3 regions of the Pseudoalteromonas sp. SD03 genome follow, and region 3 is predicted to be linked to each of the others. Evidence: predicted binding sites of a transcription regulator. Region 3 holds the regulator's gene; each other region holds the start of a gene.
What was found. Region 3 encodes LexA, which represses DNA repair genes until DNA is damaged. Its sites were predicted from a motif close to TACTGTATNNNNATACAGTA; they were not measured.
Positions count from the first base shown of each region.

Region 1 (10,841 bases), 990 kb from region 3:
ATATTGATGAAGGCAAAGGCAGTATTTTATTTGGTACCCAAAGTCTTTCTGAAGGGCTTGATTTACCTGGAAAATATTTAGAAAACCTGATTATTACCAAAATTCCGTTTGCGGTGCCCACCTCACCTATCGAAGAAGCGCAAGCAGAGTTTGTGCAAAGTAAAGGCGGTAATCCGTTTTTATCGATAACCGTGCCAGACGCAGCAAAGAAATTGGTACAAAGCTGTGGTAGACTGCTGCGTAAAGAAAGTGATGCAGGCACAATAACTATTTTAGATAGACGCCTAGTCACCAAACGATATGGCAAAGCCATGCTTGACACCTTACCACCTTTTAAAAGACAAATAGATTACTGATGTTTGAACTTGCACTCGACCCAACAACTTGGGCTATTTTATGTGGCGTTGCACTTTTAGCTGGCTTTATTGATGCTATTGCTGGCGGCGGTGGATTACTCACTGTACCAGCACTGTTAACGGCAGGATTACCTCCTCATTTAACGCTTGGCACTAATAAATTGGCCGCCAGTTTTGGCTCGTTAACGGCCAGTATCACCTATTATAAAAAACAACTATTTAACCCACGATTTTGGTTTGCTTCTATTATGGCTACCGCCATAGGTGCTTTGTTAGGCACACTTATTGTTGATCATTTAAGTATCGAGTTTTTAAATAAGCTCTTACCCATTATTATTATTTTAGTGGCTTGCTACAGCTTGTTTGGTAATTTAAGTACCACACAAAGTGATGATCTGCCTAAATTAACCCGCACAATAAAAGTAAAACAGTGGCTACAAGGATTAAGCCTAGGTTTTTTTGATGGTTTAGCTGGGCCTGGAACGGGAACTTTTTGGACTGCCTCAAACGGTATGCTTTATAAAATGAGTTTGCTACTCAATTGTGGTTTGGCGCGTTCAATGAATTTTGTTTCTAACTTCATCTCTCTGATCACCTTTGTTGCACTTGGCCATGTTAACTTTTTACTGGGAATTACAATGGGCTTCTTTATCATGCTTGGTGCATGGTTTGGCGCACATTCAGCTATTCGTTTTGGCAGTAAATTTATTCGCCCAGTATTTAATACGATGGTTATACTTTTAGCGTTAAAACTAATTTACGAGGCATACTTTTAATATGCAATCTGCTGCTTTAGACAAACTACGCCAACAAGTTGCTACGCTTAAGCAACAAGCTGAGCAATTTGATAAAGCAAAATTATTTGCTAAAAACCGTTATATGCAGGCACAGCCAAGCTTATTTGACAGAGCCGTATTTAGCACCAAAAGCATGAACTTGGTTGATTACGTAGTAGAAATAGAAGATGAAATAGCCAGCCTACCACCGAGCGAACACCGTCATGCTTACACCTATGCACTTGAGCGCATTGCCAGCCAAGTACAAGCGGTATTTAATGTTATTAAATCGACTCCTATTTGGGTGAAAGAAAATAAAAGTCATTATAAGCCTCGTGCTAAACAGCCTGTTTATAAACAAGCGGTGCAAAAAATCATGCAATCATCCCACGAATTATATGATGAACTTAAACAAAACCATGAATTTGAGCGCCGCCTAGTACTGATGATTGAAGAGCGTAAGTTACAAATGGAAAAAGCATCACCTGCGCAAGCACAAAAACTTAATCAAGAAATTTTAACCACTCATGCACGACTCGGCCGTTGCAGAAAAGCAATTTCTGCCACCGAAGACAAAATTCAACAACTAGAAAAACAACAGCTACGCTAATGCAGCTTTATTATCACCATCTGTACTCGCAATTAGAGTTACCTGACCGCCATCGATTTCCAATAAAAAAGTATCAGCAGCTTAAGCATGAAATAGAGCGTTTAGGCTACACCCAATTTATATCGCCTTCGCCAGCAACAACAGCGCAATTGAAATTGTGTCATAGCTCAGAGTACATCGCTGATTTTTTAAATGGCTCGTTAACTGACAAAGCAGTTAAAAAAATGGGGTTTCCGCACTCACCTGAACTAGTCGAGCGAACCCTTTATTCTGTTGGTGCCAGTATTCAAGCAGCTGAGAATGCACTGCAAACCGGCTTAGCGGTTAATTTAAGTGGCGGTTATCATCATGCTTATAACAATTACGGCAGTGGTTTTTGTATTTTTAATGATTTAGCCATTGCTGCAGCCCACCTTATTGCAACGGAGCAAGCCGACACCGTATTAATATTTGATTGTGACGTACACCAAGGTGACGGTACCGCGCAAATAACTCAACAGCACGAGCAGATAATTAGCTGCTCAATTCACTGTGAACAAAACTTTCCTCGGCAAAAACAGCACTCAAACTACGACTTTGCCTTACCTGCAAACACCACAGATGCAGAGTATTTAACAACACTAGAGCAAGCTCTTGAGTTATGTGTTCGCCTCCACCAGCCCGATATTATTTTATATAATGCGGGCGCCGATATTTATACCAAAGACGAACTTGGCTTATTTGATGTTTCTTTGGCTGGCGTATACGCGCGTGACTTTGCCGTTCTTAACTTTTGTAAGCAGCGAAACATCCCGCTTATGTGCGCTTTAGGTGGTGGTTATCAGCGTAACATCAATGATTTAGTCAGTGTCCATAAACAACTATTTAAAGCGGCTCTCGATTTATAACAGTCCTTGGTATAGACTCATTAAAGACAATAACAAAGAGTGACTGGAATATGCGATTAGATGACGACATACACAATTTTTACGAAAAAATCGTTTTAGAAGAAATAGAAAAACGTAAACTTAATGAGCGTTACAACGACGATGTAATGGCTGACTTTTGCTGTACCGTACTCAATCAGTTACCCCCACGTTATATTCGATACGATGTAGATATGGCGTTTTATTTAACTCAAACAGATCGTTTAGATATGCAGCAACGCGTTGAACTTGCTATTAATTTTGCGATTGATCAGATTGCTAAAAAGAAAGATATTAATGAGTAACCCGCTAGAAGACGCCCCTACACACGTAAAACTGGCTGTTGATTTAATTATGATATTAGAGCAACACGACGTAGAGCCCGAAGAAGTATTAAAAGCGCTCGATATCGTAAAAAGTGACTTTGAGAAAAAGCTAGTTAGTAACTAGCTTTACTCTATTGTTTGTATTTCATGAACGGTGACAATACCATCGTGTTTATTACAATCAATTTTAATTTCGCCGAATGTTCGTCTCGGTGATGTTGACCTACGGCAGGTCATGTTTTGAGCTTTAACACCAAACTGCTCAATATAAACGGCAACAATTGCATCTATTTCTTGCTTCTCGTGTGTTGTCGCAGCAGTATAAAAAGTATCATATTGTTGTGACCAATTTTCAACGCCAGCTTCTGCTGCAACACCTAACCACCCCATACCAAGCTTAGTTGATTGCTCTAGATATTGCCCTTTTAAAAACATAAACGCTAGGGTGTATTGTGCACTTTTATAACCCAATGCAGCAGGCTCTTCTAAATAGTTAAAAGCTTCTTCAAACTCCCCTTTTTTGTATGCCTTAACACCATTATATTCTTTTTTCTTCATGGTATTATCGCTGTAAAGACTGACTTGTGACGAATTGCAGCCAGTTATTAAAGCCACCAATACCAGCAAAGTGGCACTCAATCGTTGATGATTCATTATTATCCTTAATTTATTATTTTTTTTGCTCAGAAACATAACCACTTTTAAAGCATCTGCCCTAAAACCTGTTAACATAAATTTAATATTATCATGGGATTGCAAAGCTTACAGCGATTATTTTTATAAGCGCAGTTTTAATCGCCCATTAAAAATAGATAAACCTATTTTTTTAATACCCTGTATTTATACACAAGGTACTTTACTTTACGCACAATGCATTTAACTGACGTAAATCTATCACTGACTGTCCGTTTGCTGAACCAGTAATAATAACTGCGCGGCCGCTTTGGCATCGTCTAATGCACGGTGATGATTGGTTAAGTCTAAATTAAAGTGTGCCGATAAATTACCGAGTGAGTATGACTTTAATCCCTTAAATGCTTTGCGTGATTCAACGACTGTACACAGTTTCGGCATTTTAAAATTAATCCCTATCCTCTCAAGCTCTTTTTTAATAAAGCCATAATCAAAATTAACATTATGCGCCACAAAAATACTGCCTGATAATTGATTCAGTAACGGCGCTGCAATCTCGCTAAATATGGGCGCATTGCTTACCATGGCATCGTTAATGCCTGTAAGCGAGGTAATAAAACGCGGGATGGGACGCTCTGGGTTTATCAATGTGGTCCATGTATCAACTATTTCGCCCTGCTTTATTTTAACAATACCAATTTCGGTAATACGGTTACCGCCTTTGAGGCCTCCTGTAGTTTCAATATCAACTACACTATAAACACGGTTAGGGTCTACATACCACTTCACCGCTGCAATATTGACTTTAAAACCACTGTTTTTTAAATTATCGATGCTCACTAGCTGGTTTCTTTTAAGCTTGTCTCCGGGCGCTTTTACCTCTTCAAAATGAACTGCGCTGTTATCAACTATCATTAAATCGGGGTAACCATCTTTTAATTGTCGATAGTTTTTTGCCATGTTTTTTAAATGGCTTAATAGCGCATTTATCGGGCTGTTTAAAATAAGCATCTCTAATGGCTTTAATACATCTTTGTGCCATCTAAATAAGCCATTTGGTTGCTCATAATACTTCGCTGCATGGTTACACACTAAACGCAGCAATTTTTGGGTACTATTACACGCAGCCAGCCGCGCCTCTAATTGCGAGGATTGATTTAAATAAAATGTATCTGTTTTTAAGGCTTGCGGATAAATATCAAATTCGTTGCAGGGGGGGGTTGGGGTTTCAATAAAAAGTTCCTGCCAAAAAACCAGCGCAAATAAGCTTTGCCACAAGGTATTCTCAGTATAAAAAACCTGCTTGCCTTGACGAGTGTAGTGATCACTTACACCTAACTCAACATCGCCACGGTAAAGTTCATCAACTTCTATAATACAGCGTGTACTGGCTAACATTTCACTAAGCCGTGAGCGTGTTTGCTTGTTAAATTTGCGCATTAAAAAGTCATCCGCAAAGTACAGTAACTCATCGGTGAGCGGATTTTCTATAATTTTCTCAAGTTGCGCCTTTACCCATTCTTTATTACCTAAACGGTATTGCTCTCTTATTTGAATTTCTAGTGCGTGCGCATCGTCTTCACAGGCATTAAGTACATCAAACGCTAATACAGGGTTAGTTGTTTTTAGTTGCTTATAAAGTATGACCAATAACTTATTCTTTAGCTCTCGAGCTACAACCCCTACTGCTAATTCATTTATTAACTGTTTTGCTAGCGTCTCATTTTCGTTGTCATCTTTCGCGTTTTTAACAGCTAACCGAAAACGGTTTAACACATAGTTAGATTGCGCTTCCTCAATTGAGTCAAAGCGAGACAAACTTTCATTATGCCCTTGCCTAACAGGAGTTACCCCTAAATCTCTTAGTACAAACCGGTTTTGATGATTAACATCACCGGCACTGAGCCTGCCAATATACAAAAATTCAAAATACTCGTAATACTCTTCTCTATTATTGATCACGTACTGATTATACAAATGCGAAAGACGCTCTGGCTTAGATTCAAAAAATGAAATAGCGACTTCAACTAAACAACTTTTAGCCGCACTTTTTTTAAATAGCGGTGGCTGCTCTTGTTGAGATAACAACTCAATTAAGGCCGGCTTTGTTAGATGACTAAGCAGTTGCTTAGCGTCTGTTTGTGAAGGTTCATATACTAATCCGGCTGTTTTTAAATTAAAAAGTGCCTGATAAGGCGAAATAATCTCTTCATAATTTAATGACTGAGTTTGCACTAAATAAGGTTTACGAGAATAAATACGTGCTAGCATGCATTGGCTTTGCTCGTCGAGGGTGTTTATTTTATTAATAAATGTAATGTGCTTTTGCTCAAGTAAATGCATACATTTATCGCTCACAAAGCCTATTAGCTCTTTAAAATGTGCCAAATAATATTTTGCTGGTAACTCTTTTCTCATAAAAACCGCCAGTACTGTATATAAAAACAGTATAATTATTTGAGCGCTTTTAGCAACCCAATTAGGAGTTAATAGCCTTTTAGAATTTAAATTGATTCAATCTCGGGCGCTTTAATTTCAGCGAGGTTTGTTACTTAATAAACTAAGTTAAAACCGAGCACCCTTTTTATACCCTGGCCCTTATCTTCACCTGTGTAGATAGCAGAACCCTTCAAGCAGTGCGTGTTTAACATTAACGAAGCGTTAGTACCTATTTACGGGCATTCACATGGCAAAAGATCTGTTTTGCTTAAAAACCAAACACACTGCTGAAACTTCAATCTCAAAAGATAAACAGACCCTCGCGCAACTCAATTAATTTATTTATGCATACGTATTACTATTGAAATATCTTTTTTAGCGTGATTACTCTGTGCTAAGGTTGCCCGCAAATTATTAGTGGTACTTTAACTTCATTACACATAATAAAAATTAGGATTGAACAACATGACAACACAGCATGCAACTAAAGGTGAGCAAAGCGCAGCGGCAAAGTGCTCACTTTTATACGTTATTTTTATATCGGCTGTTGCCGCCATTGGTGGCTTTTTATTTGGTTTTGATTCAGGCGTTATAAACGGCACTGTATCGGCATTAGGTAATACATTTAACTCAAGCAGTGTAGCAACAGGGTTTAATGTTGCCTCTGTTTTACTTGGTTGTGCGCTGGGTGCTTTAGCTGCTGGCCCATTAGCTGACAAATTTGGCCGTCGCGCTATTATGATTGTCACTGCACTTATATTTGCTATCAGTGCATTTGGCTCTGGTATTGCTGATAGCTCAGCTGAGTTTATTTTTTACCGCTTATTTGGCGGATTAGGCATAGGTGCAGCCTCTGTTTTAGCGCCTGCTTATATTGCAGAAGTAGCACCAGCAAGTTTGCGTGGTCGCTTAGCGACATTGCAACAACTCGCTATTGTTCTTGGCTTATTTGCAGCCTTTTTAAGTAACTACCTAATTGCTAACGCTGCTGGCGGTGCCGAAGGTATTTTAATGTTAGATTTAGCCGCGTGGCGCTGGATGTTTTGGGCTGAACTTGTTCCTGCAGGCTTATTTTTGATTGGCGTACTTTTTATTCCTGAGTCACCGCGTTACTTAGTCGCACAAGGCAAACTTAAACACGCTAAAACTGTATTTAATAAAATTTCAAACGATGATGCTGATGCGCAAATCAATGACGTAAAGCAGTCTCTGAAAAGCGATAAAAAACCAAGTATTCGCGATTTATTTATCGATGGCAGTAAAAAGGTACACCCTATTGTTTGGGTGGGTGTGGCCTTGTCAGTGTTTCAACAATTTGTTGGTATTAACGTGGTATTTTATTACGGTTCAGAACTTTGGCAAGCCGCTGGTTTTGATGAATCACAATCACTGTTTATAAACGTGCTTGCGGGTACCACTAATATTTTGTCTACTTTTATTGCTATTGCTTTAGTTGATAAAGTGGGACGTAAGCCATTGTTACTGGTAGGTAGTATAGGTATGTTTATTAGTTTAAGTGCACTTACCTACACCTTTGGCAGTGCAGGCCTTGATGAAGCGGGCAAGTTAGCACTTAGCGAAAATATGGGTACCTTTGCGTTAATAATGGCTAATTTGTTTGTGGTATTTTTTGGCTTGAGCTGGGGCCCAATTGTGTGGGTACTGCTTGGTGAAATGTTTAATAACCGCATTCGCGGCGCCGCGCTTGCAGTTGCCGCCAGTGCGCAGTGGATAGCTAATTTTGCTATTACTATGACCTTCCCTATCATGCTAGGTAGTATTGGTTTAGCAGGCGCCTATGGTTTTTACACTCTCTCGGCGTTTATTAGTGTGTTCTTTGTGGTTAAATACATTAAAGAAACACGCGGTATGAAATTAGAGTCAATGTAATTACTTGGCTGGAGTAAAATAGCGCTTAATAATGCTGTTTTACTCCAACGTATTTAACCCTCCTTTGTAAGCCCTTTCATTTGCTTGTTCCTCATCCACAAACAATATGCTTTTTTAGTATATATAATCTTTTAAAGTTCTTTTTTGGAATATAAAAAGTTAGCTATTGTTCGCCAACTTTCTCTACTTAGTCTCAATTTAAATGAAAAAACAGTTACTCTCAGGCCTTATTTTCACCTCTGCGTTAAGCACATTTAATGTATTTGCAACGAATGGCTATTTTACTCATGGCTACGGTATGACTCACAAAGGCATGGCAGGTGCTGGTGTAGCGTTATCAGAAGAGTTAATGTCGGGTGCAAATAACCCGGCTACTTTTTCAGCTAATGGCACGCAAATGTCGGTAGGCATAGAATTATTTGCTCCTGAGCGTAACTACACCGCTGCAAAGGTCGATGAATACTTTCCCAATGCACTGTATTTGGACGCAACAACCAAAAAAAGTGATAACAGCTTATTTGCAATTCCCGAATTTGCTATTGGCCATCAATTAAATGAGCGCATTAATATTGGCCTATTAGTTTACGGTAACGGCGGAATGAACACAGAATATGTGGCTGCTTCTGCCCCTCAAGGCACATTTTATGGCGGCACCACTGGTGTTGACTTAAAACAGTTATTTGTCAGTCCAACCATGAGCTATCAATTAAATGAACAAATACGCCTAGGTGTTTCTGCTATTTATGTAGTGCAACAATTTGAAGCACAAGGTTTGGCAAATTTTGCCGCCTTTTCGCAAAAGCCAGAGGCGCTGTCTAATAATGGCGTTGATACCAGCACAGGCATTGGAATGCAACTTGGGATCAGCCACATTATTAATTCGTCATTTAGCTGGGGCGCCAGTTACCGTTCATCAGTGTCTATGGATGAATTTGACCGTTACAGCGGCCTGTTTGCAGAGCAAGGCGGGTTTGATTTACCAAGCTCTATTCAGCTCGGTACCGCTTGGCAGTTTTTACCATCGCACCAAGTGGTGTTTGATTGGCAAAAAATAAATTACAGTGAAGTAAAAAGTATCGCCAACCCTATTACTAATTTAATGTCAGCGCCACTAGGGGCTGAAGCCGGAGCAGGCTTTGGTTGGCACGATATGAGTATTTATAAACTGGGTTATCAATGGCAACGCACTGAGCAACAAAAAATTAGGTTTGGTGCTTCTTATACCGAGCAACCCATTCCATCATCTGACATTTTATTTAATATTTTAGCGCCCGGTGTGCAAGAGTGGCATTTTACAGCAGGCATTAGTCATGCACTTAGTGACGCGGTGCAATTTAACGCAATGGCTTTTTATTCACCTTCTAAAAATGTAACAGGTGCAAACTACTTAGCGCCTAATCAACAATTATCAATTTCAATGGAACAATCAGGATTGGGTGTATCCCTTGCTTGGAGAATTTAAACGATGACAACCGAATTCACACCACTATCTGGGGCTATTGGCGGTGGTTTAATTGGTCTAGCCTGCGCGTTATTACTGGTTTTATTTGGTAAAGTAGCGGGAATTTCAGGGCTTATAAAATCAATTTTTAATCCACTGGCAGCAGCTTCTCGTTGGAAACTGTGTTTTGTGATGGGGTTATTACTAGCAGGTGTATTTATACAATTATTTGCCCCTGAGCTGTTAGTAGGCGAATTAAGCTTATCGCCTTTGATGATTATTATTGCAGGGCTTTTGGTCGGTGCGGGGACCACGTTAGCGAATGGCTGCACCAGTGGTCACGGCGTATGTGGTATGTCTCGCTTTTCGGCCCGTTCATGGGTATCAACCTGTACGTTTATGGCAATCGCCATTATCACCGCTAATTTAGTAGGGTAAATCATGCACGCAATTATTACGCTTATTTTAGGGTTTGTATTTGGTTTGGGACTAATTATTAGTGGCATGACCAACCCAGATAAAGTGCTTAACTTTCTCACTTTTAATCAGCAATGGGACGGTAGCTTAATTATTGTTATGGCTGTTGCAATGACCATTATGATGGGCGCGTGGTTTTGGCTCACTAAAAAAGGCACGCCGGTGTTTAACGACAAACTAAGCCTTAGCGATTTAAAAAAGGTCGATACGCGGTTAATTACTGGCTCTATTTTATTTGGTTTAGGTTGGGGCTTAAGCGGCGTGTGCCCGGGCCCCGGGCTTGTACAACTGGTATCACTTAAAACAGAGTTTTGGTTATTTTTTGCTTCCGTACTTGGCGGTATGTGGCTGACCAAAAAAGTATAATATGAGTCGCCGAGCACGCCTCGGCCACTTAGCATGCTAACCGTGATCTATGCTGTGTGCTCTTCAACTGCTGCTCAACTGAGTAAATTACCAATCACTGTATATAAATCATCGCTATTAATGGGTTTGGCTATAAAGTCATCCATACCAACAATTAAACAGCGCTGCTTATCTTCTTCATAAGCATTTGCAGTGATCGCCACTATAGGTACTCGTAAGCCGCTTTTAATTTCATTGGTTCTAATCGCGCGAGTGCATTCATAGCCATCCATATTGGGCATTTGGCAATCCATTAAAATCAAATCAAACGACTGACTCTTCAAGACTTCAAGCGCCTTTAAGCCATCTTCAGCCATTGTTAAACTCGCTTTAGTAGGCTCAAGCATTTTTGCAATCACCTGTCGGTTAATCGCATTATCCTCTACCAACAGTATACGTTTATCCAAAAGACTGGGCTGCGAGGCTGTTTTTTTAGGTAACTTTGAGGGAGCCTCTGCTGATTCTGGCGCACTAATACTAAAGGTGAACGTACTACCTTTACCCTCTTCGCTGTGTAAATGAATTTCACCGTCCATCATTTTTATTAGCTTTTGAGAAATAGCCAGCCCCAGCCCTGTTCCGC
Region 1 is NZ_CP162514.1:2,345,430-2,356,270, forward strand. Features, by position in the region: gene dinG (ATP-dependent DNA helicase DinG) at 1-356, shown strand, start outside; gene ABZP26_RS10980 (TSUP family transporter) at 356-1,132, shown strand; gene ABZP26_RS10985 (primosomal replication protein) at 1,134-1,742, shown strand; gene ABZP26_RS10990 (histone deacetylase) at 1,742-2,629, shown strand; gene ABZP26_RS10995 (late competence development ComFB family protein) at 2,680-2,952, shown strand; gene ABZP26_RS11000 (YbaM family protein) at 2,945-3,097, shown strand; gene ABZP26_RS11005 (sel1 repeat family protein) at 3,100-3,627, opposite strand; gene ABZP26_RS11010 (exonuclease domain-containing protein) at 3,868-6,024, opposite strand; gene ABZP26_RS11015 (sugar porter family MFS transporter) at 6,511-7,935, shown strand; gene ABZP26_RS11020 (OmpP1/FadL family transporter) at 8,138-9,397, shown strand; gene ABZP26_RS11025 (YeeE/YedE family protein) at 9,401-9,814, shown strand; gene ABZP26_RS11030 (DUF6691 family protein) at 9,818-10,219, shown strand; gene ABZP26_RS11035 (response regulator) at 10,294-10,841, opposite strand, start outside.
Region 1: a site for LexA is predicted at 6,037-6,056, ahead of ABZP26_RS11010 (exonuclease domain-containing protein). Genes of this name have one in related genera too.

Region 2 (10,841 bases), 1.6 Mb from region 3:
CCGTAGGGTGCTCATAAACATAGATGATGTGGCAAAAACCGAAGTAATACAGCCAGGCAGTCGTGTATTTTACCGCCAGTTATATGCAGGTGATGAAAACGACATCAATAGTTTTTACGATTGGTTAAAGCCGCAACTCAAAGAAAACCAAAACTGGTATGGTGTAAAAGACCGCCAGTCTCCTATTTCAAATAGCTTAAACAGAGCCGAAAGCTTTTTATTGTTAGCAGGTTTGTTGGGCATTATATTAGCTGCAGTAGCCATTGCGGTGTCAGCTAAACGTTATTGTGAGCGCCAATACGACCCAGTCGCAATGATGAAAACTTTAGGCGGCAGCCGCGACATGATCCGCAAAATTTACCTTATGCACTTATTAATGGTGTGTACGATGGCGGTAGTTGTTGGCCTTGCTATTGGTTACGGTTTACAAGAAGTTGCAACTGGTTACCTTGCAAAAAGCATGGGAACCGAACTGCCCATGGCAGGGTTTAAACCGTGGTTAGTGGCCATTAGCACCGGGGTTATTTGTGCGGTTATGTTCTCTATTAAGCCATTGTTAGACTTATTTGATATTCCACCACTTAGAGTGCTTCGCCGTAATTTAGGCGATCGCCTTGCGGTAAGTAAAATCCATTTAGGACTTAGCGCCTTAACGGTATTTTTATTAATGTGGTTATTTAGTAACAATATTAAAATTACCCTTATTTTATTTGCCTCAACGCTTGCGCTTATTTTAGTGTTGTTTTTAATTTCTAAATTGATATTTGGCGGGGGCCGCAAGCTTGGTTTAAAGCCAGGTAACAGCTGGTCGTTGGCTATTGCGTCTATTCAAAAGCGCGCCAATGTTAATGCGGTGCAGCTAATTAGTTTTTCGCTAGCGATTAAATTACTGTTGTTTTTAATTGTGCTAAAAAACGACATTATTTCGGATTGGCAGTCTCAGTTACCAAGCGATGCACCTAATGCCTTTTTGGTTAATATTACGCAAAATGAGCTGGATCCGGTAAATGAATACTTAGCGCAAAAAGGCATTCAAGTGTCGGAGTTTTACCCAACGATTCGTGGCCGCGTGAATGCAGTAAATGGCGAAGCAGTAGCACGTGAAGTGTCATTGCAAGACAACGAGAAAAAAGACGAAGAAGCCCGCTCAGGCATTGGCCGCGAGCTTAACTTAACTTGGCTTAACGAAGTCCCCTCACAAAATGACATTATAGATGGCCAGTGGTTTGGCGATGACGCAGTAGCTGAGGCCTCACTTGAAGAGTCGATGATGAAGCGCCTTGATGTGAAAATGGGCGATACCCTCACGTTTTTAATTGGTGCGCAGTCGTTCGACGCTAAAATTACCAGTGTACGTAAAGTTAATTGGGCCACGCTTAAACCTAACTTTTTCATTATTTTAAGCCCTGATGTGTTGAGCAGCTTTCCGGCCACCTATATTTCATCAGTACGTATTGAGCCTGAGCAAAAGCGCGACTTTAGCCAGCTATTGCGAGCATACCCTACTATTACAGCGATTGATGTAGACAACTTTGTTAAACAAATTCAATCGACTATTGAGCAAGTGTCGTTAGCTATTGGCTTTGTACTGGCTATTGTGGTGTTGTGTGGCGCGTTGGTACTTATATCGCAGGTGCAAGCAAGCTTAGGTGAGCGCATGCAAGAAATTGTAATATTGCGTACGTTAGGTGCTAAAAGCCGATTAATAAAAAATGCCACCTTGTATGAGTTTTTATTACTGGGCGGTTTAGCCGGACTAGTTGCTGCATTTTTCAGTGATATAGCACTGTTAATAGTACAGCAGCAAATGTTTGATTTGGCAGGTAAGCTGCATCCTAATATTTGGGTTATTGGCCCCGTTGCTGGTGGCGTGTTTGTAGCAGGGTTAGGCTATTTTATGATTGCCCGTACGCTTAAACAAAATACTCAAGGCTTAGTGCGCGCTTTAGCGTAAACTTTGCGGCCAAATAGCGTTTAAATGCCTACTTTTTAAGTAGGCATTTTTGTTTTTGCTTTGTACTGGTAATTTATACAGTGCTCTGGCATTATTAGCACTATTAATAAATAACAATAATGAGAGTGCTGTTTGGCCATAATTTTAGGGATCGATCCGGGCTCGCGTTTAACGGGTTACGGTGTGGTTGCGCATCAAGGTGCCAAGTTTACATACTTAGGCAGTGGCTGTATTAAATTAGCCGATCATGACTTTCCCACCCGACTTAAAATGATTTACCAGGGCATTACGCAACTTATAGAGCAATTTTCGCCTGAAACATTTGCTATAGAAAAAGTATTTATGGCGCATAACCCTGATTCTGCTTTAAAGCTAGGTCAAGCCCGTGGTGCTGCGATTGTCGGTGCCTCTATGGCCGACTTACCGGTTTTTGAATACTCAGCACGGCAAATAAAGCAAGCCGTTGTGGGTAACGGTGGGGCAGATAAATCGCAAGTTCAACATATGGTTAAAAACATACTTAAACTGCCAGGTACGCCGCAAGCCGATGCGGCGGATGCGCTTGCAATTGCAATTTGCCATGCCCACTCTGAACAAAATTTAATAAAACTAGCGGGTAGCGCAAGCAAAACCGTTAGAGGACGTCTAAGGAAATAACAATGATAGGTCGCTTAAACGGCGTGTTAGTTGAAAAACAGCCCCCAGAAATACTATTAGAAGTGAGCGGCGTTGGCTACGAAGTACAAATGCCAATGACCTGTTTTTACGATTTGCCTAAAGTAGGCGACAACGCCATTGTGTACACTCATTTTGTAGTACGCGAAGACGCACAGTTATTGTTTGGCTTTAATAATAAAACCGAACGTGCGTTATTTAGAGAGCTGTTAAAAGCCAATGGAGTAGGGCCTAAATTAGGCTTAGCCATTTTGTCGGGCATGTCGGCGCAGCAGTTTGTAAGTTGTGTAAATAATGAAGATGCCACTGCCTTGGTTAAGTTGCCAGGGGTGGGCAAAAAGACCGCAGAGCGCTTAGTGCTCGAAATGAAAGACAGATTAAAAAATTGGGGTAATGACTTATTTACCCCATTTAGCGATAGCGCCGTAATAGAGCCTGCGAGCGATGCAACTATAGCCAATAATGCGGCCGATGATGCGGTTTCGGCGTTAGTGGCGCTCGGTTATAAATTGCCACAAGCGCAAAAAGCAGTAAAATCAGTAAGCAAACCCGATATGTCGACTGAGGTTCTAATTAAAGAATCTTTGAAATCAATGCTGTGAGTAAATTATGATCGAAGCTGATCGCTTAATAGATGCTGCTGAAAAAACCAACGAAGACACCATAGACCGTGCTATTAGGCCTAAGTTATTGGCCGACTATCGTGGTCAGCCGCATGTTAAGCAACAAATGGAAATATTTATTGAAGCTGCGCGCAGTCGTAGCGAAGCGTTGGATCACTTATTGATATTTGGCCCACCAGGCTTAGGTAAAACCACGCTTGCTAATATTGTGGCGAACGAATTAAACGTAAATATTAAAACCACCTCTGGTCCTGTGCTTGAAAAAGCGGGCGATTTAGCCGCATTGCTCACTAACCTTGAAGAAGGTGATGTACTGTTTATTGATGAAATTCACCGTTTGAGCCCGCAAGTTGAAGAAATACTCTACCCGGCAATGGAAGATTACCAGCTCGATATTATGATAGGTGAAGGCCCTGCAGCGCGTTCTATTAAGCTTGATTTACCCGCATTTACACTCATTGGTGCAACTACCCGTGCGGGATCATTAACTTCTCCACTGCGTGACCGTTTTGGTATTGTTCAGCGCTTAGAGTTTTACTCTGTGGAAGACTTATCGCATATTGTGGGGCGCTCAGCGCATTATCTTAGTTTAGAAATGTGTGACGATGGCGCGGCCGAAATAGCCAAACGTTCGCGCGGTACGCCACGTATTGCAAATCGTTTATTGCGCCGAGTGCGCGATTACACCCAAGTAAAGTCAGACGGTACGGTTAATGCTGAGGTGGCCCAACAAGCCCTCGACATGATTGACGTTGATAAAAGCGGTTTTGATTACATGGATCGTAAATATTTACTCGCCATCATCGAAAAGTTTATGGGTGGCCCTGTTGGCCTTGACAACTTAGCCGCGGCAATAGGCGAAGAGAAAGAAACCATAGAAGATGTGATTGAACCCTTTTTAATTCAACAAGGATTTATTCAGCGTACGCCGCGAGGGCGAATTGTCTCTGATAATGCGTACCACCATTTTGGCTTGTTACCTAAAAAAGATTAAATAACCAGAATAACTAGACTCTTTCTAAAGCCACTGTCATTTTAACGACAGTGGCTTTTTAGTATGAGCAAAAGCTAAATTTAGACGTATTTTACTTTGCCAATAATTCACTGAGCGTTAAGACATATCAGGCTATTGTGCGCCTGCTGTAACGTTACTGAGGCCGAGTGTAGCTGATTTGACAAATTGCGGGCAAAAAAAAGCCCGCAAATAATGCGGGCAAACAACAAGTTTAAGGAAGTAATCTAGGGAACTACGTTTTACTTATTGAGGTCATACCCCAAGAAGTAAAAAAGTAATACGAAATAAATCATATTACGAAGAACTGGATTCAATGAAATAGCTTTCATTTAATGCGCTAGCTCGGTATGGGAGAATAATACCGAAGCGGCAGAATTTGTTCAAACTAGAAAATTTATATTTTCAGATTAAAAAAACTAATAGCAAGGGTTTTCTGTTTTTACTTAATGTTGCATGTTAATTAACCATTAATTCTATAAGTTAATGAAATGCTTTGTTTATGTATATTAACATATAAACGTTCGGTATTAGTTTTACTATTACGTTAAGGTAAGCGTGTAGAGTTTATGAGTGCTTATGCATTAATTTTGAATAAACAGCGTATTTTTGTGACTCTTTAGTGAAATTAAGCGGGCTTATAGATAGCCTTATTGTTATTTATTTATACAGTAAAACAAGAGTTAAGTAGTAAAACTATTTTTTTAACGTTTTTTGTTGGCTATTCACAGCAATATCGTTGTCAGCAGGAAATACACTAGATACACTAGCTGAACTTTAATGGTGGCTAATGTGTTACAAAGTTACCTTACTCAAATAAATCAATTTGATGTTTTTAATTATTTAGGAGTTTAACGTGGGATCAGGGCTTAATTTTTTAGATCTAATTCTAGAAGCCAGTTTGCTTGTGCAATTAGTAATGCTAGCGTTGGTTGCTATGTCGGTTATGTCGTGGGCTATTATTTTTCAACGTAAAAAAGCCATCTCTGACGCCTTAGCAAATGCCAAAAAATTTGAGCAACGTTTTTGGTCTGGTGTTGACTTAAGTAAGCTATATAACGAAATTTCATCACGCGGTGGTCAATCAACGGGTATTGAAGCGTTATTCACCTCAGGTTTTAAAGAGTTTGCACGCCACAAAAAAAATACCTTTCAAAGTGCAGGCATTGTTATGGAAGGCACGCACCGTTCAATGCGGGTTGCGCTTTCTCGTGAAATAGAAAAACTAGAATCAAGCTTATCGTTTTTAGCAACCGTTGGGTCAATTAGCCCCTACATAGGTTTGTTTGGTACAGTATGGGGTATTATGAATGCCTTTATAGCCTTAGGTGAAGTAAAACAAGCAACCTTACAAATGGTTGCACCAGGTATAGCAGAAGCTTTGATTGCAACAGCAATGGGTTTATTTGCGGCTATTCCTGCCGTTATTGCCTATAACCGATTTGCTAATAAAGTTGAAAAGTTAGAATCTCATTACATTAACTTTATGGAAGAATTTGCCAATATTTTACACCGTCAAGCAGCTACCCAAATAGAGGCTCAAGCGAATGTACCAGCGTAAAAAGCGTCGCCCAGTCGCAGAAATTAATGTAGTACCATACATTGATGTAATGTTGGTGTTGCTTATTATATTTATGGCCACTGCGCCATTAATAACCCATGGCGTAAAAGTAGACCTACCAAAAATGGAAGAGTCAGACTTGGTTGATACCAAAGATACGCCGCCCATTATTGCCTCTATTGATTCGCAAGGTAAGTATTATGTAAGCATAGGTACTGATCCGGAAGAGCCAATGGAAGCATTAGATGTAGCCGCTGTAATTAAACTACAACTAATGAAAAACCCCGATACCCCAGTAATGATTAAAGGCTCAGGTAAAGTGTCGTATCAAGAAGTGTTACTGCTCATGGATTTTTTGAAGAATGCAGGTGTACCATCGGTAGGCTTAATGACCGAATCCTTTGAGGGGACCAAGTAGTCATATGAATACGTCGTTAATCAAATCAGTAATACTGCATTTAGCATTAGGGGGATTTTTGTATGCATCAGCAAACATTCATCAACCTAAACCTAAAGTAATGGAAGTGACGCTTAATGCCGCCATTCCTGAGCCAGAAAATGCGGTGTCTGCTGTGACCGTGGATCAACAGCAGGTTGAGCAAAAAATTGCTGAGTTACGCAAAAAAGAAGAAGATAAAAAGCGCGCTGAAGATAAACGCATTCGTGATTTAGAGCGCCGCGCAGCCGATGCACGTAAGCAAAGTGAATCTGAAGCAAGACGCATTAAAAAGCTAGAGCAGCAGCGCAAAGCTAAAGAGAAAGAAAGAGCTGAAGCCGAAGCTCAAGCTAAAAAAGCCCGCGAAATAGAACAACGTGAGCGAGCAAAGGCCAAACAAGCGCAAAAGCAAAAGCAAGAGGCTGAAGATGCTGCTAAAGCGGCTGCCGACAAACGCAAAGCCGAAGAAGCCGCGCTTAAAAAAGCGGAAGAAGAGCGTAAAAAACGTGCTGAAGAAGCTGAGCGTAAACGTCAGCAAGCATTGCAAGAACAAATACTGCAAGAGCAACTTGCCAAAGAGCAGGCTGCTCGTAATAAAATACGTCAACAGCAAGTAGTGAGTGAAGTTGATAAATACCGTGCATTAATTATGGCGCGTATTCAGCAAAACTTATTAATTGATGAAAAAATGAAAAACCAGCAATGCCGCATTAATCTCCGTCTTGGGTTTAATGGCTTGGTTACGCAGGTTAAGTCGTTAGGCGGTGATAAGTTAGTGTGTGAAGCTGCTTTAAGAGCGGTTCGCATGGCTGACACATTACCGGTATCGAAAGATAAAGACGTATTCGAACAATTAAAGAATATTAATATAACCATCGCGCCAGAGTTTTAAGGGATGACATGTTTAACAAAATTAAAATAGCCTGTTTAGTTTTAATATTAGGGTTTCAGGGCGTTGCACACGCGGCACTTGAAATTGTTATTACTGAAGGTATAGACGGTGCAAGACCGATTGCGATTGTGCCTTTTAAATACCAAGGTATTGGCCCTATTCCAGAGCAGCTTAGCGATGTTATTGCTGCTGATCTAATGCGCAGTGGTAAATTTAAGCCAGTTAGTGTTTCACAAATGCCTCAACAACCACATAAAGACGGCGATATTGATTACGGCGCTTGGGTTAATAAAGGCGTTGAAGCGGTTTTAGTGGGTGAAGTAGAACAGCAAACCAACGGACGTTACTTAGTACGTTATGAGCTTGTTGATGTTATTCGCGGCCAAATTACTGGTGGTGAAACACAAATGATGAGCAACGGTAAGCTTGTTCAAAGCCAAGACCATATTTTAGAAGCACGTCAAAGCGTAATTGGTGAAACTGGATTTCGTCGATACTCGCACCGCATCAGTGATGTTATTTATGAAAAGCTAACTGGCGAAAAAGGCGCGTTTTTAACAAAAATAGCCTATGTTATTGTACGTGATACCGAAGAAAAGCCTTATCAGTTAGTGGTTGCTGATTACGATGGTTTTAATGAACAAGTATTATTGCGTTCAAAAGAGCCATTAATGTCACCGGTTTGGTCACCTGACGGTACTAAGTTAGCGTATGTAACCTTTGAAAATCGCCAGAGCCAAATTTACATTCAAGACATTTATACGGGTAAACGCGAATTGATCACCAGCTACAAGGGAATTAACGGCGCGCCGCAGTTCTCGCCAGATGGTAAAAAGTTACTGCTAGTGCTGTCAAAAGATAAAACTGGTGCAACTGAGGTTTACTTATTAGACTTACTAACACGTAAAGAGACGCGATTAACACGCCATCGTAGTATAGATACCGAACCTTCGTGGTACCCAAATGGTGAAGATATAGTATTTACGTCGGAAAGGGGTGGTAATGCTCAGATTTATAAGTTAAATTTAAAAACTGGCAGAACGCAAAGATTAACCTTTGACGGTGACATGAACCTAGCGGGTTCTATTTCGCCAGACGGAAAAGAATTAGTGATGGTAAACCGTACTAACGGACAGTATCATCTTGCTAAGAAAGAGTTGGCTACAGGTGCGTTTCAAGTTTTAACACGAACTCGCCTTGACGAATCACCGAGCATAGCGCCGAATGGCTCGATGATTATATACAGCACGCTCCACAATAATAAACAGGTACTTGCGCTAGTATCGATGGACGGCCGTTTTAAAGCACGTTTACCTGTGCTTGATGGACAAGTAAAGGCACCGGCTTGGTCGCCATATTTACAGTAATAATTGCTGGTTTACTCAAAATAGGAATCTACTCAATGCAACTTAACAAAATACTTAAAGGCCTGCTAATTGCTGTGCCAGTAATGACACTAGCAGCTTGTAGCTCATCTTCAGATATCGACGAAAATGCAGCTAACCAGTCAAACCAAGCAACTGTTGAGCAAACAACAACGGATACAGTTGAAGTAGCCACAATGACGCCAGAGCAACAAGCAGAAGAGCAACTTCGTCAAAAGTACGAAGCGCTTCGTCAAGAGCAAATTATCTACTTTGACTTTGATAAAGCGACAGTTGAAAGCAAATATGCAGACTTACTTCGTGCACACGCTGAGTTTTTAGTTAAAAATCCTTCTGTTAAAGTATTAATTGAAGGCCACGCAGATGAGCGCGGTACGCCAGAGTACAACATTGCACTTGGTGAGCACCGTGGACAAGCAGTTGAAAAATACCTACAAAGCTTAGGTGTTTCTGCAAGCCAAATGTCAGTAGTTAGCTACGGCGAAGAAAAGCCAATGGTTAAGACTCGCACAGAAGCAGCTTTCGCTAAAAACCGCCGTGCGGTACTAGTTTACTAAGATAAGAGATATTATGAAGCCGAAAATTATTTTGGCAGCCATGATATTGAGCGGGAGCACCCAGTTAATGGCTGCTCCCGCTCCTGTTTCAGAAGCTGCAAGTTCACAGTCAAGCATTGAAAAGCGTTTAGCAACACTTGAAAGTATGATGCAACAGCGTAATTTTTTACAAGTAGAGTTACAGCAACAGCTCAATTTACTGCAAGATGAAGTTAGTCAAATACGCGGAGTAACTGAAGAGCAAAGCTATAAGCTTGAAAAAGTACTCCAGCGTCAACGCGAGCTTTATCAAGAAATTGAGAACCGTGTTAGCCAAGCGTATGCAAAGCCGACCGTTCCAGCGCCTACAACAGACTACACACAGCCAAGTAATGAGCAGAGCTACAGCAGCGATTTATCTGAAAACGAAGCGTACGAACGTGCTGTTGCGCTTATAATGAAAGATAAACGCTACGACCAAGCTATTCCAGAATTTCAAGCGTTCTTAACAACGTATCCAAATTCAGTGTACACCTCAAACGCACATTATTGGCTGGGACAACTATTAACGATTAAAAATGACGGTGTAAAAGCAGCCGAGCACTTTAAAGTAGTTGTTAACGAATTTCCAAATTCAAATAAACGCCCAGATGCGATGTTAAAGCTTGGTACACTTTTACAAGAGCAAGGTTTGAAGGCAGAAGCACAAAAAATACTGAATGAGCTTATCAATCAGTACCCAAGTACAACTGCTGCTAAATTAGCCACAGATCGCTTATCAAAATAAATGTTGATGCTTGATTAGACTGCTTTTTGTCATAAGCGGTCTAAAATTGCTCAACTAGACATAAAAACTTAAAAAAAGAGACAATTTCGGTTGCACTCATTTTATAAATAAGTATTATAAGCGCCCGCAGCAAACGAATGGTAACCCCACTCGAAATGCGACAAAAAGAGCGGGTCATTAGCTCAGTTGGTAGAGCAGTGGACTTTTAATCCATTGGTCGATGGTTCAAGTCCATCATGACCCACCATTCTTTATTGTTAATAAAGTTTGGTCTTAATCGGCGGATTTACGCAATGTGTTAACAAACACAATGAGCGGGTCATTAGCTCAGTTGGTAGAGCAGTGGACTTTTAATCCATTGGTCGATGGTTCAAGTCCATCATGACCCACCATTCTCTATTGAATGGTTATAATCGGCGGATTTACGCGTACTTACTTTTATAAGTAAATCAGAGCGGGTCATTAGCTCAGTTGGTAGAGCAGTGGACTTTTAATCCATTGGTCGATGGTTCAAGTCCATCATGACCCACCATTCTTTTTATATTAGAATGGTCTAATCGGCGGATTTACGCGTACTTACTTTTTATAAGTAAACCAGAGCGGGTCATTAGCTCAGTTGGTAGAGCAGTGGACTTTTAATCCATTGGTCGATGGTTCAAGTCCATCATGACCCACCATTCTTTACTGAATGGTTATAATCGGCGGATTTACGCAGCCTTACTTTTTATAAGTAAACCAGAGCGGGTCATTAGCTCAGTTGGTAGAGCAGTGGACTTTTAATCCATTGGTCGATGGTTCAAGTCCATCATGACCCACCATTCTCTATTGAATGGTTATAATCGGCGGATTTACGCAGCCTTACTTTTTACAAGTAAACCAGAGCGGGTCATTAGCTCAGTTGGTAGAGCAGTGGACTTTTAATCCATTGGTCGATGGTTCAAGTCCATCATGACCCACCATTCTCTATTGAATGGTTATAA
Region 2 is NZ_CP162514.1:1,363,033-1,373,873, forward strand. Features, by position in the region: gene ABZP26_RS06415 (ABC transporter permease) at 1-1,954, shown strand, start outside; gene ruvC (crossover junction endodeoxyribonuclease RuvC) at 2,087-2,611, shown strand; gene ruvA (Holliday junction branch migration protein RuvA) at 2,614-3,231, shown strand; gene ruvB (Holliday junction branch migration DNA helicase RuvB) at 3,239-4,246, shown strand; gene tolQ (protein TolQ) at 5,121-5,825, shown strand; gene tolR (protein TolR) at 5,812-6,243, shown strand; gene tolA (cell envelope integrity protein TolA) at 6,248-7,153, shown strand; gene tolB (Tol-Pal system beta propeller repeat protein TolB) at 7,162-8,520, shown strand; gene pal (peptidoglycan-associated lipoprotein Pal) at 8,556-9,095, shown strand; gene ybgF (tol-pal system protein YbgF) at 9,109-9,861, shown strand; tRNA gene ABZP26_RS06465 (tRNA-Lys) at 10,033-10,108, shown strand; tRNA gene ABZP26_RS06470 (tRNA-Lys) at 10,178-10,253, shown strand; tRNA gene ABZP26_RS06475 (tRNA-Lys) at 10,318-10,393, shown strand; tRNA gene ABZP26_RS06480 (tRNA-Lys) at 10,463-10,538, shown strand; tRNA gene ABZP26_RS06485 (tRNA-Lys) at 10,604-10,679, shown strand; tRNA gene ABZP26_RS06490 (tRNA-Lys) at 10,745-10,820, shown strand.
Region 2: a site for LexA is predicted at 2,018-2,037, ahead of ruvC (crossover junction endodeoxyribonuclease RuvC). Genes of this name have one in related genera too.

Region 3 (10,841 bases):
AATAAAATAATTGTTCCTAAGGTGACGTGCATGCCGTGAAAGCCGGTTAACAAAAAGAAGGTATTGCCATAAATGCCCGCATCAAGGGTTAAGTTAAGATCGTTATAAGCATATATATACTCTTCTACCTGCAGCCCTAAAAAGCACACTCCGAGTAAAATGGTCGCTCCCAAGCATACTTTGAGTGGGGTACGTTTATTATTTTCCATCGCCACATGGGCAAAATGTAAAGTTACCGACGAGGCCAGCAAAATAAGGGTGTTGATAAGCGGCAACCCTTGCCAGCCCATCGCTTGGGTCGAAGTGCCTCCTGGGGTATTTAGCAATGGCCACATGGCTTCAAACGTCGGCCACAATACTTCATTTGTCATGGCGTTGTTATCCGCACCTCCAAGCCAAGGCACAGAAAACATGCGAGCATAAAAAAGCGCCCCAAAAAATGCCATGAAGAACATCACTTCTGAAAAAATAAACCAGCTCATACCTTGCCTAAAAGAACGGTCCATTTGTGCAGAATAAAGCCCTTGATCAGACTCGTGTATGACATTTTTAAACCAGCTAAACAGCATGTAAAGGAGTACAGCTATACCTACGTATAACAAGTAAACGCCATTACCACCCTCTTTGCCCATATCCATTACGGTTAAGGCTGCGCCTACCGCAATAAAAAATAACGCAACTGCCCCAACTATTGGCCATGGACTTTGCTCTGGTACATAATAATGTTCATATTTTTGATTCATTTTATTTGCTCCTAGTTTTTCACTAGTTTTATAAGCTAGTTATTACTGGCTACTAGCCGCTCGCTAATATCAAATACGGTATAAGACAGGGTTAACTCTTCTACATCACTGGGTAATTCAGTATCTACATAAAACAATAATGTAAACTCCAGCTCTTCACCTGCCTTTAACGGTTGCTGATCAAAGCAAAAACACGCTATTTTGTGTAAATACTTGGCCGCTTTTCCTGGTGCTACCGACGGTATAGCCTGCATTACTTTATCTTCATTACTGTTATTTTTAGCGCTAAACTTAACTTCACGCATAGCCCCAGGCTTTACATCTACACTGTACTCTTTAGATTTAACTTCAAAAGGCGCACCACTTTGCGCATGCGTAGTGAAACTAACGCTGACTTCTCTATTTTCAGTGACCAAGGTACTTTGCTGTGCCTGCTCTAACGAGGGCTTACCATTAAGCCCCGTTATATCGCAAAACACGTCATACAAAGGGACCATGGCAAATGCAAATGCAAACATTGCAATGCAAATCACCACCAGCTTTTTTAATAACGGCAAGTGAGTCATTATTTAATGTCCGGCGGCGTTGAGAACGTATGATAAGGCGCAGGTGAATCAACTTCCCATTCAAGCCCCTCAGCTCCATCCCAAACTTTTGCAGGCACTTTGTCGCCCCCTTTTGCACATTTATACACAACCACCACAAATAATAATTGCGATAAACCAAAGGCAAACCCACCTATACTAATAATGGCGTTAAAATCAGCAAACTGTAGCGCATAATCTGGAATACGGCGTGGCATACCGGCTAACCCCACAAAATGCATTGGGAAAAACAGCACATTTACACTTATTAACGACAACCAAAAATGCCATTTTGCTAAGGTAATATTGAACATGTTTCCGGTCCATTTTGGCAGCCAATAATAAGCCCCCGCCATAATAGAAAACACCGCGCCCGTTACGAGTACATAATGAAAGTGTGCAACCACAAAATAGGTATCATGATATTGGAAATCGGCAGGTGTAATCGCTAGCATCAACCCCGAAAAACCACCTAAAGTAAACAACACAATAAATGCGATACTAAACAGCATTGGCACTTCAAAGCTAATAGACCCGCGCCACATAGTCGCTACCCAGTTAAATACTTTTACGCCGGTAGGTACCGATATCAGCATAGTCGCGTACATAAAAAACAACTCACCCGCCACGGGCATACCAGTGGTAAACATATGATGCGCCCACACAATAAAGCTCAACAAGGCAATGGAGGAGGTGGCATACACCATAGAGGCATAACCAAATAGTTTTTTACGTGAAAAGGTGGGAACAATCGTAGAAATAATGCCAAAGGCAGGCAAAATCATAATATAAACTTCAGGGTGACCAAAAAACCAAAAAATATGTTGGAACATCACCGGATCGCCACCACCAGCGGCATCAAAGAAACTGGTCGCGAAGTATTTATCGGTGAGCACCATAGTAACTGCACCAGCAAGTACCGGCATAACTGCAATAAGTAAAAACGCCGTGATCAACCATGTCCACACAAATAACGGCAGCTTCATCCACGTCATACCCGGAGCACGCATATTTACTATGGTGACCACCACATTAATGGCCCCCATAATCGAACTAATACCCATAATATGCACAGCAAATACAAACATTGCTGTGTTGTCGTTACTATAAGTGGTGGAAAGCGGCGCGTAAAAGGTCCAACCAAATGCAGGGCCACCACCAGGCATAAATAATGAAGCTAATAGGATTAAAAACGCAAACGGTAAAATCCAAAAGCTCCAGTTATTCATTCTCGGTAAGGCCATATCTGGCGCACCAATCATTAGCGGGATCATCCAGTTTGCCAAGCCGGTAAAGGCTGGCATAACCGCACCAAACACCATTATTAAACCATGCACTGTGGTCATTTGATTAAAAAAGTGAGGATCAACCAGTTGTAGGCCCGGCTGAAATAACTCAGCTCGAATAACCATCGCCATTGCCCCACCAATTAAAAACATGGTGAGTGAAAAAACTAAATATAAGCTACCTATATCTTTATGGTTGGTTGTAAATAACCAGCGCTTAAAGCCTGTGGCAGGTTGATGGGCATGATGAGCCTCATTGGTATTAGGTTGTTCTGCAATGCTACTCATTATTTAGCCTCCCCATCAGCATCCAGTGCCGCTTGTATCTCGCTCGGTTGAATTACATCACCAGTGTCATTACCCCACGCGTTGCGTTTATAGGTAATAACAGCTGCTATTTGCTTGATTGATAATTGCTTTGCGAAAGACTGCATAGCCGTACCTGGTTTACCGTGGAGCAAAATATCTATATGCCCTTTGATATCACCTATGACTATTGGGCTGCCTTTAAGAGCCGGAAAAACACCCGGCAAGCCTAATCCTGTTGGCTGATGGCACGCCGCGCAGCTCGCCATATAAACCTGCTCACCAAGCGCCATCAGCTCTTCTTTTGGTACAACTTGGTCTAATAACGCAGCGTCTGCTGCAGCTGCTTTTTGCTTGGCTTGTTTAGCCTCTGCTAACCACGTTTTGAAGTCTTCTTCAGTTTTAGCTTCTACCACAACAGGCATAAAACCATGATCTTTACCGCAAAGCTCTGCACACTGCCCACGGTAAGTACCAACCTCATTAATATTGGTCCATGTTTCATTAATAAACCCAGGGTTTGCATCTTTTTTAACGGCAAAGTCAGGCACCCACCATGAGTGAATAACATCATCTGAAGTCATTAAAAAACGTACTTTTTGATTAATTGGTAGTACCAGCGGTTTATCGACCTCGAGTAAATAATTCGGGTTTTTATCAGCAAGGTTGGTTATTTCATTTTGAGGTGTAGCTAGCATGGAATAAAACTCAACGTCCTCCCCCATATACTCGTAATGCCACTTCCACTGTGAGCCTGTAATTTTAATGGTGAGATCAGCTTTGCTGGCATCCTCCATGGCAATTAAGGTTTTAGTCGCAGGAATGGCCATAACAATTAATATGACAAAAGGGATCGCAGTCCACAGTATTTCTACTTTGGTGCTTTCATGGAATTGGGCAGGGACAGCCCCTTTAGATTTGCGATGATGAATGAGTGCCCAAAACATAATGGCAAACACGATCACCCCAATCACACAACATATTAAAAAAATAGTCATGTGCAGTTGGTATACATTATTACTTATATCGGTTACGCCTTTACGCATATTATATTGGCTATTAGCAAGCACATTCTGCGAAAAAACAAACAATATAAGCCACAAGGAAGAACTCAGCTTACCCATGTGACGGCTCCTTTGATGCTATTGCTGACGCAAAGCGAAGAGGCATACGGCTTAAACGCCTATTCGTTATTTTTATTTTTTATAAGGGTGCTGGATTTAGTAAATGTGTGTTCTCAAAACGACTAAGCTGTGAGTTATTTTTATTCCAGCTCTTTAATAACTAGTTAAAAAATAAACAATAAGCAAGGTGAGTATGAAAAATAAACAAGGTGTATTTTTTAAAATGCGCAGCTAAAAAAATAGCAACTAGTCAGGCAATTAATCTAAGAGTCAGGTTTAGTAAGGGGTGTATTGAAATTACAGGATAGAAATATAAAAAATTGTTAACTTAAAAAAGCAGAGTAAATTTGTTTATTTATAAAGTATTTAGTGATTTTATTTATGATAGGAGAAGCACTTAACAACATATAGTCATACATTTGATAAGTTAGACATTGTGCTGCTAACAAACCCAGCGCCTAATCACTATTAAGCGCTAAATTATGCTTTAATACTACATCCAGTCAGCGTTACGAATAACACCTACCGCTAAGCCTTCAATATTGAACGACTCATTTTCTAAATCGACCTCAATAGCTGAAAACTCATCATTTTCAGCATGTAAGAGTACTTTTCTGCCCGCTTTTTCTAAACGCTTCACGGTTACATCGTCGTCAACACGGGCAACAATAACTTGTCCATTTTCGGCAACTTGGGTTTTATGCACAGCAAGTAAATCACCATCCATAATACCAATGTCTTTCATACTCATACCGTTAACACGCAATAAAAAATCGGCCGCAGGTTTAAACATTAAAGGGTCAATTTTACAGTGGCTTTCTACATGCTGTTGCGCCAATATAGGCTCACCGGCAGCCACCCTGCCAATTAAAGGTAAGCCTAACTGCTCTGGCTCCTCTTCTTCAACAAGCTGAATGCCCCGACTCGCGCCTGGCTTCATTTTAATCACACCTTTTTTGGCCAGTGCTTTTAAGTGTTCTTCTGCAGCATTCGCACTTTTAAAACCCAGTGTTTGTGCAATTTCGGCACGTGTAGGAGGCATACCAGTGTCTTTAATAAACACTTTAATGAGTTCGAGTATTTGCGCTTGGCGTTTCGTTAATGGTCGCATACAACTGGTTTTCCATACAGTACAATTAACTGTGAGTATATACAGTTATTTAAAAATCGCAAATATAAATTAATGCCTTATATGCCGTTATCATCAAACAATAACCTACTTTAAAAGCAGGGTGATAAATGTAATTATTAGCAACGCATTATCATATTAATAAATTTTAATTCTCAATTACTTATCCAAGGAGCTAGCATGAGTATTTGGCATCAACCGATTACATTAGAGTTTTGTAAGCAATTAGATCAAGGTATTACAGGCCAAGGGACACTCATGAAAACCATGGGAATAGAAATCAGTGAAATTGGTGATGACTACTTAGTGGCAACTATGCCGGCAATTCCAGAGCATCATAACCCTATGGGTATCGTTCATGGTGGTGCAAATGTGGTGCTTGCTGAAACAGTAGCAAGTTATGCCGCTAATTTTGTGGTTGATTTCAATCGGTTTTATTGTGTTGGCCAAGAGATCAGTGCAAGTCATTTAAAGGCATCACGCAATGGCACATTAACGGCCACAGCGAGAGCTTATCATATCGGCAAGCGCAGCTCGGTTTGGGATATTAAAATAACCAATAGCCGCAATGAGCTTTGCTGCGTATCACGTATGACCGCAGCCGTAGTAGAGCGAAAAGGCTAGTAAGTCAATTAACCAAGGTTGAAATTAAATTACTTTTCGAAAGGGTAAATAGTAATTTCTACGCCTGCACCAATTGCAGATATACGTAACAAGGTATCTGCATGTAAGGCTTGGTTAAAGCATTTTGGCGAAGTGCCAGACTCAAACCCAATATCGAAAGTTCTGCGTGAACAACTCAACCATTGCTTTAATGCATTGCGTGAACACGACTCGATTAACTCACACAAGTGATTAATCGCTTTATCTGGCGTGGTTATTTCACCTGCAACCTCAATGCGAGCAAGTTGACGGTATTCGTCTTTATCATAATGTAAAATAGTTGCGACCTTTTTTAAATCAGCAACTAATACGCTAATATCTTGCTTTGACTCAAGCTCTAGATCTACATTTAAAAATTGAATTTCCGACATTATCTCGTTTTTACCCTCTATTAATCTCATTGCAAACTTTAACGCAGTTTTACCGTTATACCAAATCAACAACGCAGGAATCACTGCATTAACGCGTTTTTAGCGTTAGCCTCTGAATATTGCCCACTATTTACTCCTAAAAAACGCCCTACACAAAATACGCAAATTAAAATTAAAGCATGCCGGCGGCAGTTTACTTTTTTATTCTAGGCCTTAAACTAGCCGCTCCTGTAGTTCACGTATGTGATGGATATGATTCGGTTTATTTTAGCTTTGTTGGCTTGCTGTGCTTGTTTTTCAGCAATGGGCGAACAATTTACGCGGTTTTCGAGTGCCAAAAAGCACTTAATTAATACCCTTCCCGAAAACGCTAAAAGTATTTATTGTGGTTGCGATATAAAAAAACAAGGCAAAAAGTTGGTACCCGACCCTACCCATTGTGGCTACGTGCCTCGCAACACACTAACCCGCTCAGGCAAAGTAAATCAACGTGCCCTGCGAATTGAATGGGAACATATTGTCCCTGCATGGGAATTTGGTCACCAGTTACAATGTTGGCAAGATGGTGGGCGTAAAAACTGCCGCAAAGTTAGCGCTAAGTTTCGCTTGATGGAAGCCGATATAAACAATTTAGCCCCTGCAATTGGTGAAATTAACGCCGATCGCTCAAACTACCGCTTTGGCATGTTAGCCCAAAACGCGACGCAATATGGTCGCTGTGAGGTTAAAGTTAATTTTAAACAACGTGTTGTTGAACCGCCTGTTCATGCACGTAAACGCATTGCCGATGCGTACGCTTACATGCAAAAAACGTATGGTTTAAAAATTTCAGCTAAACAACAAAAGCTATTTAATGCTTGGCAACAACAAGCTTATGCTGCTAACACAAATAGTAAAAAGCTGTAAGTTTAAATTAAAAGCGTGTAACACACGCTTTTAATTAACCTATAACGCTTGGTGTGGTCCAAATATTTCGTAGTGAATGTTTGAGCTTTGCACACCTAAATCAAGTAGCTGGCCTTTTACGTAAGCCATAAATGATGCTGGTCCACACAAATAAAATGCCCCTTCGCTAATAGGTAATGATGCCTCAAGCACCGATAAATCCATTAGCCCAGTGAAATCACACTCCTCGCCACCTTGATTAAACCAAGTAAATGTTTTTAGCTGTGGATGCATTGCCGTTTGCTGCGCTAAATACCCTTTAAATGAAAATTCGCGGCTGTTTTCACACGCGTGCAAATAACTAATCGCTTGATTTTTATCACCACTAAGTAGCGTTTGCAGCATCGCCATCATCGGGGTTTGGCCAACGCCTGCTGAAATAAGTACCACTGGAGTTGCCTCATTTTTTAAAATGAAATCTCCCGCTGGCGGGTATAACTCTACTCGTGCGCCTTGCTCTAGTGAGTGTAAATAATTAGACACCACGCCAGGCTTTGGTTGGCACTCTTTTTTAACGCTAATACGATAGTTTTTAGCATTGCTCTTTTGCGAAATAGAATACTGGCGGATCTCTTCATATTCTGCGCCCTCAGGCTTAACTTTAATGCCAATGTACTGTCCTGGCTTGTAGGTAATAACTGCTTTACCATCCACAGGTGTCAGCGTAAAACTAGTTACGAATTCAGATTCAATATGTTTATCAGTAATTTCAAACTGGCGCGTGCCTGCCCAGCCACCATGGTTGTTTTTACTGTGCGCATACAATGCCGCTTCTTCGGTAATACAAATATCAGCAAGTACACCGTAGGCTTCGCGCCACGCATATTCAACATCGGCAGTAAACTGCTCAGGAATAAGCTCTTTTAACGTACCGATTAAATGTGCGCCCACAATAGGATAATGCTCAGGTAAAATATTTAAGCTGGTATGCTTATGATTAATTCGCGCTAGCGCCTCTTTTAACACGGCTAAATTATCAATATTTTGCGCGTACGCAGCCAACGCATTAAATAATGCAAATTGCTGACGACCCGTTTCTTGATTAGTCATATTAAAAATATGTTTAAGCTCGGGATTATGACTAAACATGCGCTTGTAAAAATGATCGGTTACGACCGTACCTGCCTCTGCAAGCAATGGCACCGTGCTTTTAACTATTTGTATGGTTTTATCGGATAACATGTTTATTTCCTATGTAATAACTAACTGCTTGCATTTAGCATTACACAGAGTGTGCCAACCAATTAAACCTATAATATTCAAAAGGTTAAATTAACTCGCTTTACAAGATGGGTCTTTATGACCTACTATAAAACCTGTAAAAATACACTAAAAGGTCATTTTGACATGAACCAACAATTCAACCTGACGCAAGTTGCATTAGAACTTGCGCAAAGTACGTTACATGCTCACAGTTTTGAGCAACTTTTAGCCACGGTTGAACGTGTTATTCCCAGCGATGCCAGTGCATTATTAATTCGCCAAGGTGAGCAATTAAAACCCTTAGCCATTAAAGGGCTTATGCCCGATAGCCTAGGACGACGTTTTGATATTGCGGAGCATCCTCGCCTTAAAGCCATCTGCAGTAGTCGTTTGGCTCTGCAATTTGCACATGACTGTCCACTACCTGATCCATACGACGGGCTACTACTGGCTAAAACCGGTGATATTCCAGTGCATGCCTGCTTAGGGTTACCCCTTTATGATAAAAACGCACTACTTGGCATTCTGACCTTTGATAGCCTTAACGCCAATGCGTTTGACGGTATTACCACTGATACACTCAACACCTTACAAACCTTGTGCAGTGCGCACTTTAAAACAGCCCTAGAGCTTGCCCATTACAAACAACATGCGCAGCACTCTAGTGAATTAGTACAAGCGTTAAACCGTGAGGCGCTCAAACGTGATGGTGGTGAAATTATTGGCCAAAGCTCAGCAATACAAACGCTTAAAAATGAGATAAAACTGGTTGCGGCATCAAACTTTAGTGTCCTTATTTTAGGTGATACTGGGGTCGGCAAAGAGTTGGTGGCACGTAATATTCACTTACACTCCGCACGTAAAGATCAGCCATTAATTCATTTAAATTGTGCATCACTGCCTGAAAACCTCGCAGAAAGTGAATTTTTTGGCCATGCAAAAGGCGCTTTTACCGGCGCCCAAAATGCCCGCCAAGGTAAATTTCAGTTAGCCGATGGCGGCACCTTATTTTTAGATGAAATCGGCGAGCTGCCTCTGGCTATGCAAAGTAAATTATTACGCGTACTGCAAAGTGGCGAAGTACAAACCGTTGGCGAAGATGAACTTAAATATGTCGATGTTAGAGTGATTGCAGCAACCAATCGCGACCTAAAACACGAAGTAACACAAGGACGGTTTCGCGCCGATTTGTACCATCGATTAAGTGTTTATCCACTCACAGTCGCTCCATTGAAAGCCCGTGATGAAGATGTTATTTTATTAGCCGGTTATTTTGCAGAAAAAACAGCCCGCAAGCTCGCTATTAAACAGCTAAAACTCAGTATTGAAACGCAACTGCTGCTTAAAAAATATGACTGGCCAGGCAATGTGAGGGAGCTTGAGCATGTGATTAATCGGGCTGCATTAAAGGCTAAACAACATCAGTGGCAGCAACCAATTATTACTATTGAACCTGCGCATTGTGAGCTAAATTTAAGCGATGTTAACACCTTAGCTCTTGAACACTCAAACCAGCTTGTAATCCCACCTTTAGCAAACAACATTTCGTTAAAGCAAGCCACAGATACCTATACTCAGCAACTTATAATACAGCAACTTAAACAACATAATTATAACTGGGCAAGCACAGCGCGTAGTTTACAGGTCGACCGCGCTAACTTAACGCGGCTAGCCAAGCGCTTAGGTGTTTCAATAAAAAAATCGTTGTAGCCTTTTTAACTTAACTTTCGCTGCTTAAAATAATTTTTTAATAGCTGACTAAACGCTTGAACTTTTGCCGTTCGATGCACTAAATGATGCGTAACCAGCCACAAATCGGTTGGCCAACTCAGTTCATTAGGCAGTACAGGGACTAAATCAGAGTATTGCGCTGCAACATCATGCTGTAATCCGCCAATACCGAGTCCTTTAACGATGGCGCGGGTCGCTTCTGAGGTTTCTGACACTCTTAGCTTAACTTGCGACGGGGGAATATTTTCATCAACCCATGCAAAGTAAGGCACTTTGGCATTATACCCTGCTACACCTGACACAAAGCTATGCAGCGATAGTTGCGCTAATGTTTGTGGCAACCCATAACGGCTAATGTAATGCTTTGATGCATAAAATCCTGACGAGAGCGCCGCTAAATGCTGAGCAATATAATCACCCTCATCCGGTCTGGGTCCAGCTCTTACTGCGATATGTGCTTGGCCATGATCTAAACGTAAGCGTTTTTGATCCATAATCACTTGTAATTGCACTTGCGGATGCAAGGTTTGAAACTGCTCACACACCTCACTTAATACATCAATAAAGCCACTAACTGTGGTGAGTAACAAGCTACCTTGCAAGGTGCTATCTGCAGCAATAATGTCATTATGTAGGCGCTCTAGTTCACCATTAATCGCTTGTGCTGTGGTAAATAACTTAGCGCCAATTTCTGTGACTTTGTAGCCGCGAGCATGGCGATGAAATAGTCGCGCATTTAAGCTTTTTTCTAAGTTA
Region 3 is NZ_CP162514.1:3,339,983-3,350,823, forward strand. Features, by position in the region: gene ABZP26_RS15605 (cytochrome c oxidase subunit 3) at 1-743, opposite strand, end outside; gene ABZP26_RS15610 (cytochrome c oxidase assembly protein) at 779-1,309, opposite strand; gene ctaD (cytochrome c oxidase subunit I) at 1,309-2,901, opposite strand; gene coxB (cytochrome c oxidase subunit II) at 2,901-4,043, opposite strand; gene lexA (transcriptional repressor LexA) at 4,537-5,154, opposite strand; gene ABZP26_RS15630 (PaaI family thioesterase) at 5,353-5,796, shown strand; gene ABZP26_RS15635 (hypothetical protein) at 5,826-6,206, opposite strand; gene ABZP26_RS15640 (endonuclease) at 6,459-7,112, shown strand; gene hmpA (NO-inducible flavohemoprotein) at 7,152-8,333, opposite strand; gene norR (nitric oxide reductase transcriptional regulator NorR) at 8,499-10,064, shown strand; gene ABZP26_RS15655 (LysR family transcriptional regulator) at 10,070-10,841, opposite strand, start outside.